Regions from separate parts of the Klebsiella ornithinolytica genome, predicted to be linked through region 3. Evidence: predicted binding sites of a transcription regulator. Region 3 holds the regulator's gene; each other region holds the start of a gene.

Region 1 (4,391 bases), 1.4 Mb from region 3:
TTATCTCTTTGTTGGCTGCGCTTCCTCACCCTGGCCACATAGTTAGCTATGCTCCCGGGGATTCACGCGCTTGCCGCCGCGATATAACCCGAACTATTTGAACAACCAAAAGCACAATAAGACAGGTTCTGCGTTTAGTTGCCGCGCTCTAAAAAATGGCGCTTAAGAACCGGAGTTCTCATCTTTCCGTTGCTGTAAACGACGCAGTGAGCGTTCTCGACGACTCTCCTCACGGCTACGATCCAGCAAAATTTCTTCAATGAACGCCAGGTGTCGATGCGACGCTTCACGCGCCTGCTCCGGCTCTCCGGCGATTATCGCCTCGAAAATACGAGTGCGATGGTTGCTGACCTGCGGAAGCATCTCCCGACGGGCATACAGCAATTCAAAGTTCTGACGAACGTTTTGCGCGAGCATCGGCTCCATGCAGCGTAGCAGATGGAGAAGCACGACATTGTGCGCCGCTTCGGTGACGGCAATTTGATACTGGACGACGGCGTCAGATTCGGCGTCAAGATCGCCGGACTGCTGAGCCCGTTCGATAGCCTGATGCAGCTCGCGAATACGTTCGCGGTCAGCATCATTGCTGCGCAGCGCCGCGTAATAAGCCGCGATGCCTTCCAGCGCGTGGCGGGTTTCCAGCAGATCAAATTGGGATTCAGGGTGATCGGACAGTAGCTCGACCAGCGGGTCGCTGAAGCTCTGCCACAGGCTGCTCTGTACAAAAGTTCCACCGCCCTGGCGACGAAGCAACAAGCCCTTGGCTTCGAGGCGTTGAATCGCCTCACGCAGCGAGGGGCGGGAAACGTCGAACTGTTTGGCCAGTTCGCGTTCAGGCGGGAGTTTTTCACCGGGGCGTAAGGTCCCCTCAAGGATTAAAAACTCAAGCTGCTGCTCTATCACATCAGATAGTTTTGGTTGGCGGATTTTGCTGTAGGCCATATTCCCTGTCTCTGCCATTAGCCCGTAGTCAATTGGTCTTACCAATTCGCAGTTCGTAGCGGTAAAGTAACAAAGTATTCACCTTCTGTCCATACAGGTTTTGATTGAAATCAGGAAACCACGCACATTTTAACAACCTTACAGAAATAACATTTCAGAATTGTAACTTCACACAAATGATGTGTTTACCCCATAAGAGGTAGCGTTAACGTTTATGAAACGAAAAATTAGGCTATCTGAACCGATTCAACTCCGTAAAACTCAATTATTTATTCATAAGGAGTGAATATTCAGCCACCTCAAGCGGATCGCGTTCACCGGCCTGCTATTTACAAATGGTTTCTTTTTGCTCGCTTCGTCATCATCCCTTCATAAAGCAGGTGCATTCACTCGCGCTTATCACTATTCTCGGTGAGACGAAAGGCCTTTTGGTGTTTTTATGTTTCGCCTTCCGTAAAGAAATCAATACGAAAACGGAATTTCGGAATTACACCACACAACAATATGTAAGCTGAATCAATCAGGACCGAGCTGACCAAAACGCCCTTGAATTTAGATAGCTATGCTATCTGGCAGGGACAGACAACGAAGCAGTAGCCTGAAGGACGACGCGTATAAACATAATAACCACACACGAGGTTTCATGATGGAAGGTCAACAGCATGGCGATCGGCTCAAGCGCGGCCTGAAAAACCGCCATATTCAGCTTATTGCTCTGGGCGGCGCTATCGGCACCGGCCTGTTTCTGGGCAGTGCATCCGTTATTCAGTCCGCCGGCCCCGGGATTATTCTGGGCTATGCGATCGCCGGTTTTATCGCCTTCCTGATCATGCGTCAGCTGGGTGAGATGGTCGTAGAAGAGCCGGTAGCAGGTTCATTCAGTCATTTTGCGTATAAATACTGGGGCGGTTTTGCCGGCTTTGCTTCCGGTTGGAACTACTGGGTACTGTACGTTCTGGTGGCCATGGCCGAGCTGACTGCGGTCGGGAAATATATTCAGTTCTGGTGGCCCGAGATCCCAACCTGGGTGTCCGCTGCGGTGTTCTTTATCGCCATCAATGCCATTAACCTGACCAACGTGAAAGTGTTTGGTGAAATGGAGTTCTGGTTCGCCATTATTAAAGTAGTGGCCGTTGTGGCGATGATTCTGTTTGGCGGCTGGCTGCTGTTCAGCGGCAACGGCGGCCCACAGGCAACCGTACGCAACCTGTGGGACCAGGGCGGGTTCCTGCCGCATGGCTTTACCGGACTGGTGATGATGATGGCGATTATCATGTTCTCGTTTGGTGGTCTGGAGCTGGTCGGGATCACGGCAGCTGAAGCGGACAATCCGGAACAGAGCATCCCGAAAGCCACCAACCAGGTTATCTACCGTATCCTGATTTTCTATGTGGGCTCGCTGGCCGTTCTGCTTTCACTGCTGCCGTGGACGCGCGTCACCGCAGATACCAGCCCGTTCGTGCTGATCTTCCACGAGCTGGGCGATACCTTTGTGGCCAACGCCCTCAACGTCGTGGTGCTGACCGCTGCGCTGTCCGTGTATAACAGCTGCGTATACTGCAACAGCCGCATGTTGTTCGGTCTGGCCCAGCAAGGGAACGCCCCGAAAGCGCTGATGAGCGTCGATAAGCGCGGCGTGCCGGTCAATACCATTCTGGTCTCTGCCGTGGTCACCGCGCTGTGCGTCCTGATTAACTACTTCGCACCGGAGTCGGCCTTTGGCCTGCTGATGGCGCTGGTGGTTTCCGCGCTGGTCATTAACTGGGCGATGATTAGCCTGGCGCATATGAAGTTCCGTCGCGCCAAGCAGCAGCAGGGCGTGGTTTCGCGTTTCCCGGCGCTGTTCTACCCGGTCGGCAACTGGGTCTGCCTGCTGTTCATGGTGGCGGTACTGGTGATTATGCTGATGACACCGGGCATGGCGATTTCCGTTTACCTGATCCCGGTATGGATTGCGATTCTGGGCGTCGGCTATCTGTTTAAACAGAAAAGCGCCAGCGCACTAAAAGCACAATAATACATCTCTGGATTCTGTGCCCGTCCCGTCATGGCGGGCACAGAGCATTGTTATCTGCTTCACACTTTCCCTCCAACAGTCGTTTTATCCATATCGTTGACCTGATACTGCAACGCATTTATCGGCAATTCCGCAAATAATTCTCTCCATACCGCAACGGGGAGATCTCCAGATGGCAGGCAATAAACTTTCAGTGAGAGAAAAGATTGGCTATGGGATGGGCGATGCCGGATGCAACATCATATTTGGCGCCATCATGCTGTTTGTTAACTACTTTTACACCGATATTTTTGGCCTCGCGCCCGCGTTAGTGGGCGTTTTGTTGCTCTCCGTACGCGTCATCGATGCCGTGACAGACCCGATCATGGGCGCCATGGCCGACCGTACTCGCAGTCAATATGGCCGCTTCCGTCCGTGGCTGCTGTGGATGGCCTTCCCCTACGCGCTGTTCAGCGTCCTGATGTTCACCACGCCGGAATGGACCTATCACAGCAAAGTTATCTATGCCTTCGTCACCTACTTCCTGCTCTCACTGACCTATACCGCGATTAATATTCCCTACTGCTCGTTAGGCAGCGTGATTACTAACGATCCGCAGGAGCGCGTAGCCTGCCAGTCGTATCGTTTTGTGCTGGTCGGTATTGCCACGCTGCTGCTGTCGCTGACGCTGCTGCCGATGGCCGACTGGTTCGGTGGCGCCGATAAAGCCAAAGGTTATCAGATGGCGATGACCGTGCTGGCAGCAATTGGTATGTGTATGTTTTTATTCTGCTTCGCCACCGTTCGTGAACGCGTGCGTCCGGCGGTACAGACCCACGATGAACTGAAGCAAGACTTTAAGGACGTCTGGAAAAACGATCAGTGGGTTCGCATCCTGCTGTTAACGCTTTGCAACGTCTGTCCCGGGTTTATCCGCATGGCCGCCACCATGTACTACGTGACCTGGGTCATGCAGCAAAGCACCCACTTTGCGACGCTGTTTATCAGCCTCGGCGTGGTCGGGATGATGATCGGCAGTATGCTGGCAAAAGTGCTGACCGATCGCTGGTGCAAGCTGCAGGTTTTCTTCTGGACCAATATCGCCCTGGCGATTTTCTCCTGCGCGTTCTACTTCTTCGACCCACATGCCACCATGATGATTATGGTGCTCTACTTCCTGCTCAACATCCTGCATCAGATCCCGTCGCCGCTGCACTGGTCCCTGATGGCTGACGTCGATGATTACGGCGAGTGGAAAACCGGCAAACGCATCACCGGGATCAGCTTCTCCGGTAATCTTTTCTTCCTGAAAGTCGGGCTGGCGGTAGCCGGCGCGATGGTCGGTTTCCTGCTCTCATGGTACGGCTACGATGCCGGCGCCAAAGAGCAGAGCGCCTCGGCGGTAAACGGTATCGTGCTGCTGTTCAGCGTCATTCCGGGTGTTGGCTACCTG
Region 2 (4,391 bases), 1.2 Mb from region 3:
AGTGGCTGCCGTTGAGCATCCGCAGTTTCATCTGTTCCCACGGCAGCACGTTATCGGTCATCTGGGCGCCGGCAATTTCCCACGCCGGGCGGCCCGCCACGAAGTTATCCTCAATCACCCACTGAATAAATGGCTCACAGCTGATGGCGCATGGGTCTTCTACGCCGAGTGCGGCGCTGATTTCAGCCAGCGACTCATCGGTGGCGGCGGGCACAATACGGTCAACCATGGTGCCGGGAAAACTGACGTGTTCAGCGATCCACTGCGCCAGTTCGGGGGCGCGCTTCTCCGCCATGCCCAGAACCGCATTTTTAACCACGTGGCCGTTATCAGGAATATTATCGCAGGAGAGTACCGTAAACGGCGGCAGGCCTCGTTCGCGGCGGCGGGACAAGGCTTCGACCAGAATCCCCGGCACCGACTGCGGCAGCGTGGGATTGTCCAGATCGTGAATAATGCGCGGCTGCGTCAGGTCCAGCGTGCCGCTGGCGGGATCGATACAGTAGCCTTTCTCTGTAATGGTGAGCGAGACAATGGCCACCTGCGGTTCGCAGAATTTTTCAATGATAGCGGGCAGAGAGTCCAGCTTTGCATTCAGACATTCGTGAACGGCGCCCACGACAATCGGCTGGTTGCCGTGCGCGCCTTTTTCCAGCACGGTGAACAGGTGGTCCTGCTGACGGAGCTGGCTCATCAGCCGGTCGCCGCTGAACAGGCTAATTTCGCAGATCCCCCAGTCTCCGCCGCTGGCGTTCAGCACCCGATCGGTAAGCAGGGCCTGATGAGCGCGATGAAACGCCCCGAAGCCAAAGTGCACAATGCGCGAGCGCAGCTGGCTGCGATCGTACTGAGGAAGCTGCACGCTTTCTGGCAGCGTAGCGGTAGCAATAGTTGTCATTCTTTACACACCTGATTAACCAATGATTAACAATGTCAGTGTAAAGTTATATGACAACAAATTAAATTGGTGAGCCGTGTTTATACGCTTAGTGTGAGCTGGATCAATCAATTTAGCGGGATAAATTGATCCCCGGCGAGAAGCCTGTATGGTAGTCATCATTGATGTTGGTGTTATTGGTATAACAACTTTGAGAGGGCATAGCGATGGAACAAACCTGGCGTTGGTATGGACCGAACGATCCGGTGTCGCTTGATGATGTACGGCAGGCTGGCGCGACGGGTGTGGTCACCGCACTGCACCATATTCCTAATGGTCAAGTCTGGCCGGTTGACGAAATTAAACAGCGTCAGGCGCTGCTGGCGGAAAAAGGGTTGACGTGGTCGGTCGTGGAAAGTATCCCGGTACACGAAGAGATCAAAACCCAAAGCGGGCAGTGTGCGACCTGGATCGCCAACTACCAGCAGAGCATTCGTAACCTGGCAGCCTGCGGGATTGATACCGTCTGCTATAACTTCATGCCAATTCTCGACTGGACGCGCACTGACCTTGAGTACCAGCTGCCGGACGGTTCGAAAGCATTGCGCTTTGACCAAATCGCGTTTGCCGCTTTTGAGTTACATATCCTTAAGCGCCCTGGCGCCGAGGCGGATTACAGTGAAGAGGAGCAGCGCCAGGCGCAGGCTCGTTTTGCGGCGATGAGCGAAGCAGATATTGAAAAGCTGACCCGCAATATTATTGCCGGTTTACCGGGCGCAGAAGAGGGCTATACCCTCGAACAGTTCCGCGCGCGGCTGGCGGAATATGACCATATCAATAAAGCGCAGCTGCGTGAGAACATGGCCGTCTTCCTGCGTGCTATCGTACCGGTATGCGAAGAGGTTGGCGTACGGTTGGCCGTACACCCGGACGATCCGCCGCGTCCGATCCTCGGTCTGCCGCGTATCGTTTCGACTATCGAAGACATGCAGTGGCTGAAAGAGACCGTGGACAGCATCAACAACGGCTTTACGATGTGCACCGGTTCTTACGGCGTGCGTGCCGATAACGATCTGGTGAAAATGGTCGAAACCTTCGGCGACAGGATCCACTTCACTCATCTGCGTTCGACCTGCCGTGAAGAGAACCCCAAAACGTTCCACGAAGCGGCGCATCTGACCGGTGACGTCAATATGGTGGCGGTGGTGGATGCGATTCTGAGCGAAGAGCTGCGTCGCAAGCACGCGGGCGATCTGCGTCCGATTCCGTTCCGTCCGGACCATGGCCACCAGATGCTGGACGATCTGCGTAAGAAAACCAACCCGGGCTATTCGGCGATTGGTCGTCTGAAGGGGATGGCGGAAGTACGCGGCGTTGAGCTGGCGCTGAAGATGACGAAGTATCCGGAACTGCTGTAATTCTGGCGGCGGGAAGGTAAGAAGTAGAAAGGACAGCCTCTGGATTGATGCCGATCGTTTACGGGTCGGCTGACCGATCCGGCGGAGGTGTAAGAATCCGTCATCTCAAAGAAATTGCCGGTTTTTTATGTGGCGCTGTCAGGTTTTCAACATTTCTGCAGGCGAGCCTGTCCTGGAGATTGTTGTTAAGCCGGGGATGTCGTTTTTATGGTGGTTTGCGTGAAAGGGGGCTTCGCACTCCGAGCATGTGTTCTGTGGGATATTCCGTTCACCTGCAGCGGGTGTGAGAACAGTGTCGGATGCATCGTGAACGGAACATGCCACAAAAGTGAACGGAATACTCCACGGCACCCACGCGACAGACCCCTTTCGTACCAACCACCGTTTACCGGCATCGCCCTGACCTGAGATAAAGCAAAAAAATGCGGGTCACCTTTAAGTGACCCGCATTAGCCTCTGGCCGTTCTTTTTTGTCTTACTGCCCGGCTCATGCGGCGGGCGGTCTGGACAGGGCGTTTCCGCCCTTATCCGCCACGACGCGATATTAGTCCGCGCGACCCATATAGCGGCTTTCTTCGATATGAATACGAATTTTCTCGCCGGTGGTCAGGTATTCCGGAACCTGAATCACCAGGCCGGTGCTCAGGGTCGCCGGTTTGGTGCGAGAGCTTGCCGAGGCGCCTTTAATGCCCGGTGCGGTTTCCACGATTTCCAGATCCACGGTCTGCGGCAGCTCCAGCGCCAGCAGCTGGCCATCCCAGGTCAGAACCTGCATATCAGGCATGCCGCCTTCCGGAATGAACAGCAGCTCTTCTTCAATCTGCTCTTTGGTGAAGGTGTACGGCGTGTAATCTTCTTTATCCATAAACACGTACTCGTTGCCGTCAACATAGGAGAAGTCAACGAAACGGCGGGTCAGGGTCACGGTGTCAACGATATCGTCGCCTTTAAAGCGCTCTTCCACTTTCAGACCGGTACGTACATCAGAGAAACGCATTTTGTACAGCGTTGCTGCGCCACGGGCGCTCGGTGACTGAATATCAATATTTTTTACAATCAGCAGCTTGCCATTGTAATTCAGCACCATACCTTTTTTAATTTCATTCGCTCTTGGCATTGCAGTAATCCTGTCACTTAACGGTTCAAAAAATATCGCGTAAAACTACTCGTGCCGGGGCTTTCAGGCAAGTGGAATTCGCGAGTTTTGCTATCTCTGGACAAAACGTTTAGGCTGGGCCGTGAACCGCAACATCAAGAGAGTCATTTATGGAATGTCGTATCGATTGCGGTGCCTGCTGTATCGCCCCCTCTATTTCATCCCCGATCCCCGGAATGCCTGACGGCAAGCCTGCTAACACGCGCTGCGTCCAGCTTTCGGAACAGAATCTGTGCAACATCTTCACGTCGCCGCTCAGACCGAAAGTCTGCGCCAGCCTGCAGCCTGTCTTTGAGATGTGTTCGACAAATCGCGAAGCGGCCATGACCTATCTTATCCAGCTGGAAGCGAGCACCGCACCTTAAACGTCTTTAATGCGCCACAGGCAAAGCAATGACACCGCGCCCATGCCGAGGGCAATCCAGAAAACAGCGTGATAGCTCCAGATTTCTGCCACCACGCCCGCCAGCGAACCGGCGATAATCCAGCCGACGCGGGTGGTATTGGTATACAGCGTGGTGGCAGCGCCGGCCTGGCCGGGCATCAGATCCTGGAAGTAGAGCATGCCAATACCGGCCAGAATACCGATGAATATCGCGTTCAGCGCCTGCAGAGCCAGCAGTAAAGCGGGCGTATACACCAGCAGCATCCCTACGTAAAACAGTATTCCGGCGGCCGCGGCGAGGCGCATCAAAAAGCGCTTACCAAAGCGCCGGGCATAATAGCCGGCAATCAGCATCGTCGGGATTTCCAACCCGGCGGCGGTCCCCATCATCAGCCCGGCCAGCTTCTCGGATAAATGCAGCTCATTAATGATATAGAGCGGCATATTAATAATGTACAGGCTGTTAATACCCCACATTAATGTGCAAACGCTGAACAGCAGCAGCGCATCGCGACGATGGGTACGCGGCGCTTCCAGATGACCGACTGCCGCCAG
Region 3 (4,391 bases):
CCCGAAACGCTGGATAACCTGATCGAAAGCTTTGTGTTGCGTGAGGGCACCGATTATGGTGAACATGAACGCTCGCTGGCGGATAAAGTCGCCGACGTCAAACAGCAATTGAAAAGCGGAGAAGCCGTGCTGGTGTGGTCAGAACTGCACGAGACGGTCAACATCATGCCCCGCAAGCAGTTTCACGGCTAAGGCGGCGCCACACATCGTTTAATCTGGGAGTTGTTATGTCTGCCAAACATCCGGTGATTGCCGTCACGGGCTCCAGCGGCGCGGGAACCACGACCACCAGCCTCGCCTTTCGTAAAATTTTCGCCCAGCTAAATCTGCGTGCCGCGGAGGTAGAAGGCGACAGCTTCCATCGCTATACCCGCCCGGAAATGGACATGGCGATCCGCAAAGCGCGCGATCAGGGGAAACACATCAGCTACTTCGGCCCGGAAGCCAACGACTTCGGCCTGCTGGAAAACACCTTCCTTGAGTACGGGCGTAACGGTAGCGGCCAGTCGCGCAAGTATTTGCATACCTATGATGAGGCGGTGCCGTGGAATCAGGTACCGGGCACATTCACACCGTGGCAACCGCTACCGGAACCGACCGATGTCCTGTTTTATGAAGGGCTGCACGGCGGGGTTGTCACGCCGCAGTATAACGTCGCGCAGAATGTCGACCTGCTGGTTGGCGTGGTGCCTATCGTCAACCTGGAATGGATTCAGAAGCTCATCCGCGATACCAGTGAACGAGGTCACTCCCGTGAAGCGGTGATGGATTCCGTGGTCCGTTCAATGGAAGACTATATCAACTTCATCACACCGCAGTTTTCGCGCACCCATATCAACTTCCAGCGCGTCCCCACTGTCGACACCTCCAACCCGTTTGCGGCGAAGGGCATTCCGTCATTGGATGAAAGCTTTGTGGTGATCCACTTCCGCAACCTACCGGATATCGATTTTCCCTGGCTGCTGGCGATGCTACAGGGCTCGTTTATCTCGCATATCAATACGCTGGTGGTGCCTGGCGGGAAAATGGGGCTGGCGATGGAGCTCATCATGACGCCGCTGGTGGAACGCTTGATGGAAGGTAAAGCAATTTAAATTCGCGGCCGGCGCTACGCTTGCGCCGGCCTGCAAGACGGTGTCAACCCGGTAAGCATCGCGCCACCGGGTATCTGGCATTACGCCTCTACCACCTCAAACGAGTGGGTGATGTTCACCGCTTTTTGCAGCATCAGCGCCACCGAGCAGTATTTCTCCGCCGACAGATCCACCGCACGGGAGACGGCCGCATCTTTCAGCTCCTTGCCGGTGACAATAAAATGCATGTTGATATGGGTAAACAGACGCGGCGCCTCTTCCCGACGTTCAGACGTCAGCTTGACTTCACAGTTAGTCACGTTGTGACGACCTTTCTGCAAAATAGACACGACATCGATCGCGCTGCATCCGCCCGCCGCCATCAGCACCATCTCCATTGGGCTTGGCGCTTTATCTCCGGAGTTGCCGTCCATCAGAATCTGGTGACCTGAAGCCGACTCTCCGATGAAGGTTAACCCTTCAACCCATTTCACACGAGCTTGCATAAAATTTAACTCCAAGGTTGCAATTTTCCTGACAGATTACGCGTACATAACAATTCTCGCAACGGAAGGCGACCTGCATCATGCTGAAGCGAGACACCAGGAGACATGCGGCAAAAGCTATGCTAAAACAGTCGGGATGCTACAGTATTACATTGATGTACTGCATGTATGCAGAGGAGTTCACATTACAGGCTGAAGAAAAATCACCAGCCCGTTTCCCAGGCATAGGGAAACAATACGATTGCATGCCCGGATGCCGTGTAGTGTCGGCACCCGGAGATAGCTTATAACAGAGGATAACCGCGCATGGTGCTTGGCAAACCGCAAACAGACCCTACCCTCGAATGGTTCTTGTCTCATTGCCACATTCATAAGTACCCATCTAAAAGCACGCTGATCCACCAGGGTGAAAAAGCAGAAACGTTGTACTACATCGTCAAAGGCTCTGTGGCTGTGCTCATCAAGGATGAAGAAGGTAAAGAGATGATCCTCTCTTACCTCAACCAGGGCGATTTCATCGGTGAATTAGGCTTGTTTGAAGAAGGCCAGGAGCGTAGCGCCTGGGTACGTGCGAAAACCGCATGTGAAGTGGCCGAAATCTCCTACAAAAAATTCCGTCAGCTCATTCAGGTTAACCCGGATATCCTGATGCGCTTGTCGTCGCAGATGGCTCGCCGTCTGCAGGTGACCTCAGAAAAAGTGGGTAACCTTGCCTTCCTCGACGTCACCGGGCGCATCGCTCAGACGCTGTTGAACCTGGCAAAACAGCCGGATGCGATGACCCACCCTGATGGTATGCAAATTAAAATTACCCGTCAGGAAATTGGTCAGATCGTTGGCTGTTCCCGCGAAACCGTTGGCCGTATCCTGAAGATGCTGGAAGATCAGAACCTGATCTCCGCACACGGTAAAACTATCGTCGTATACGGTACGCGTTAAGTCGATAAAACGGCGTATTGCTTGCGCAATACGCCGTTTTTGTTTTCCCTCTATGTGGCGCAGGCTGATTTATCACCCGGAAGTCAACTATGCACTGCGGCAAACGCTGGTGTTGTGTTTGCCTGTCGCAATCGGCCTCCTCCTCGGTCATTTACAGCAAGGTCTGCTGTTCTCGCTGGTGCCCGCCTGCTGTAACGTCGCCGGTCTGGATACGCCGCACAAACGTTTTTTTAAACGCTTGATTATTGGCGGTTCGCTGTTCGCCGGCTGCAGTCTGGTCGTCCAGCTTCTGCTTCAGCAGGCGATCCCGCTACCTTTGATTCTCAGCGGCCTGGCGCTGCTGCTCGGCGTGACGGCGGAGATCAGCTCTCTGCACGCCAGGCTTCTGCCCGCTTCGTTGATTGCCGCGATCTTTACCCTGAGCCTTGCCGGAAACATGCCCGTCTGGGAGCCACTGCTGATCTACGCCCTCGGGACGCTGTGGTACGGTCTGTTTAACTGGTTCTGGTTTTGGCTATGGCGCGAGCAGCCGCTGCGCGAATCGCTGAGCCTGCTCTATCGCGAGCTGGCTAACTACTGCGAAGCCAAATACAGCCTGCTGACCCAGCATATCGATCCCACCACTTCACTGCCGCCGCTGCTCACGCGCCAGCAGAAGGTGGTGGACCTGATCACCCAATGCTACCAGCAGATGCATATGCTGGCGGCGAACCAGCGCAATGACCACAAGCGCCTGCTGCGGGCGTTTCAGATGGCGCTGGATTTGCAGGAACATATCTCCGTCAGCCTGCACCAACCCGAAGAAGTACAAAAACTGGTAGAACGCAGCCATGCCGAGGCGGTGATCCGCTGGAACGCGCAAACCGTTGCCGCTCGCCTGCGGGTGCTGGCCGATGACATCCTGTACCACCGCTATCCGCGGCGCTTTAACATGGATAAGCAGATCGGCGCGCTGGAGAAAATTGCCTGGCAGCATCCGGACAACCCGGTAGGGCAGTTCTGCGCCTGGCACTTCAGCCGAATAGCCCGGGTGCTGCGTACCCAGCGCCCGCTGTACGCTCGCAACCTGATGGCGGATAAAGAGCGCCGTCTGCCGCTGCTGCCCGCGCTAAAAAACTATCTCTCGTTAAAATCACCGGCGTTACGTAACGCTGCGCGTATCTGCGTGATGTTAACGGCCGCGAGCCTGATGGGAAGTGCCCTGAACCTTCCCAAGCCTTACTGGATCCTGATGACGGTGCTTTTTGTAACCCAAAACGGCTACGGCGCGACGCGGGTACGTATCGTCCATCGGGCGGCAGGTACGCTTGCCGGTCTGGCCATCGCCGGACTGGCGTTGCACTTCCATGTCCCGGAGGGTTATACGCTCTCCGCGATGCTGCTCGTCACGCTGCTGAGCTACCTGATTATCCGCAAGCATTATGGCTGGGCGATGGTTGGCTTTACCGTGACGGCGGTGTATACCCTGCAGCTTCTGACGCTCAACGGCGAGCAGTATATTGTCGCCAGGCTTATCGATACGCTTATCGGCTGCCTTATCGCCTTTGGCGGCATGGTCTGGCTATGGCCGCAATGGCAAAGCGGGCTACTGCGTAAGAACGCTCACGACGCGCTGGAAGCCGATCAGGAAGCGATCAGGCTGATTCTTAGCGACGATCATCAGGCTCCGGCGCTGGCCTATCGCCGGATGCGCGTCAATCAGGCGCATAACTCGCTGTATAACTCGCTGAATCAGGCCATGCAGGAACCCGGTTTTAACACACACTATCTTGACGACATGAAACTGTGGGTCACCCACAGCCAGTTTATTGTTGAGCATATCAACGCGATGACCACCCTGGCCCGCGAGCATACGATGCTGACGCCGGAGCTG

What was found. Region 3 encodes CRP, which controls carbon source genes, mostly activating them, when cyclic AMP is high. Its sites were predicted from a motif close to ATGTGANNNNNNTCACAT; they were not measured.
Region 1: Q1L34_RS21940 (glycoside-pentoside-hexuronide (GPH):cation symporter) is a predicted target of CRP. The motif match lies at 3,007-3,024, and genes of this name have one in related genera.
Region 2: Q1L34_RS07585 (mannitol dehydrogenase family protein) is a predicted target of CRP. The motif match lies at 990-1,007, and genes of this name have one in related genera.

The regions. Positions count from the first base shown of each region.
Region 1 covers NZ_CP130153.1:4,615,693-4,620,083, forward strand. The annotation lists gene pdhR (pyruvate dehydrogenase complex transcriptional repressor PdhR) at 163-942, opposite strand; gene aroP (aromatic amino acid transporter AroP) at 1,586-2,959, shown strand; gene Q1L34_RS21940 (glycoside-pentoside-hexuronide (GPH):cation symporter) at 3,132-4,391, shown strand, end outside.
Region 2 covers NZ_CP130153.1:1,604,947-1,609,337, forward strand. The annotation lists gene Q1L34_RS07585 (mannitol dehydrogenase family protein) at 1-898, opposite strand, end outside; gene uxuA (mannonate dehydratase) at 1,105-2,295, shown strand; gene yeiP (elongation factor P-like protein YeiP) at 2,840-3,412, opposite strand; gene Q1L34_RS07600 (YkgJ family cysteine cluster protein) at 3,562-3,816, shown strand; gene setB (sugar efflux transporter SetB) at 3,813-4,391, opposite strand, start outside.
Region 3 covers NZ_CP130153.1:437,529-441,919, reverse strand. The annotation lists gene Q1L34_RS01980 (YheU family protein) at 1-192, shown strand, start outside; gene Q1L34_RS01975 (phosphoribulokinase) at 228-1,094, shown strand; gene Q1L34_RS01970 (OsmC family protein) at 1,175-1,579, opposite strand; gene crp (cAMP-activated global transcriptional regulator CRP) at 1,886-2,518, shown strand; gene Q1L34_RS01960 (YccS/YhfK family putative transporter) at 2,571-4,391, shown strand, end outside.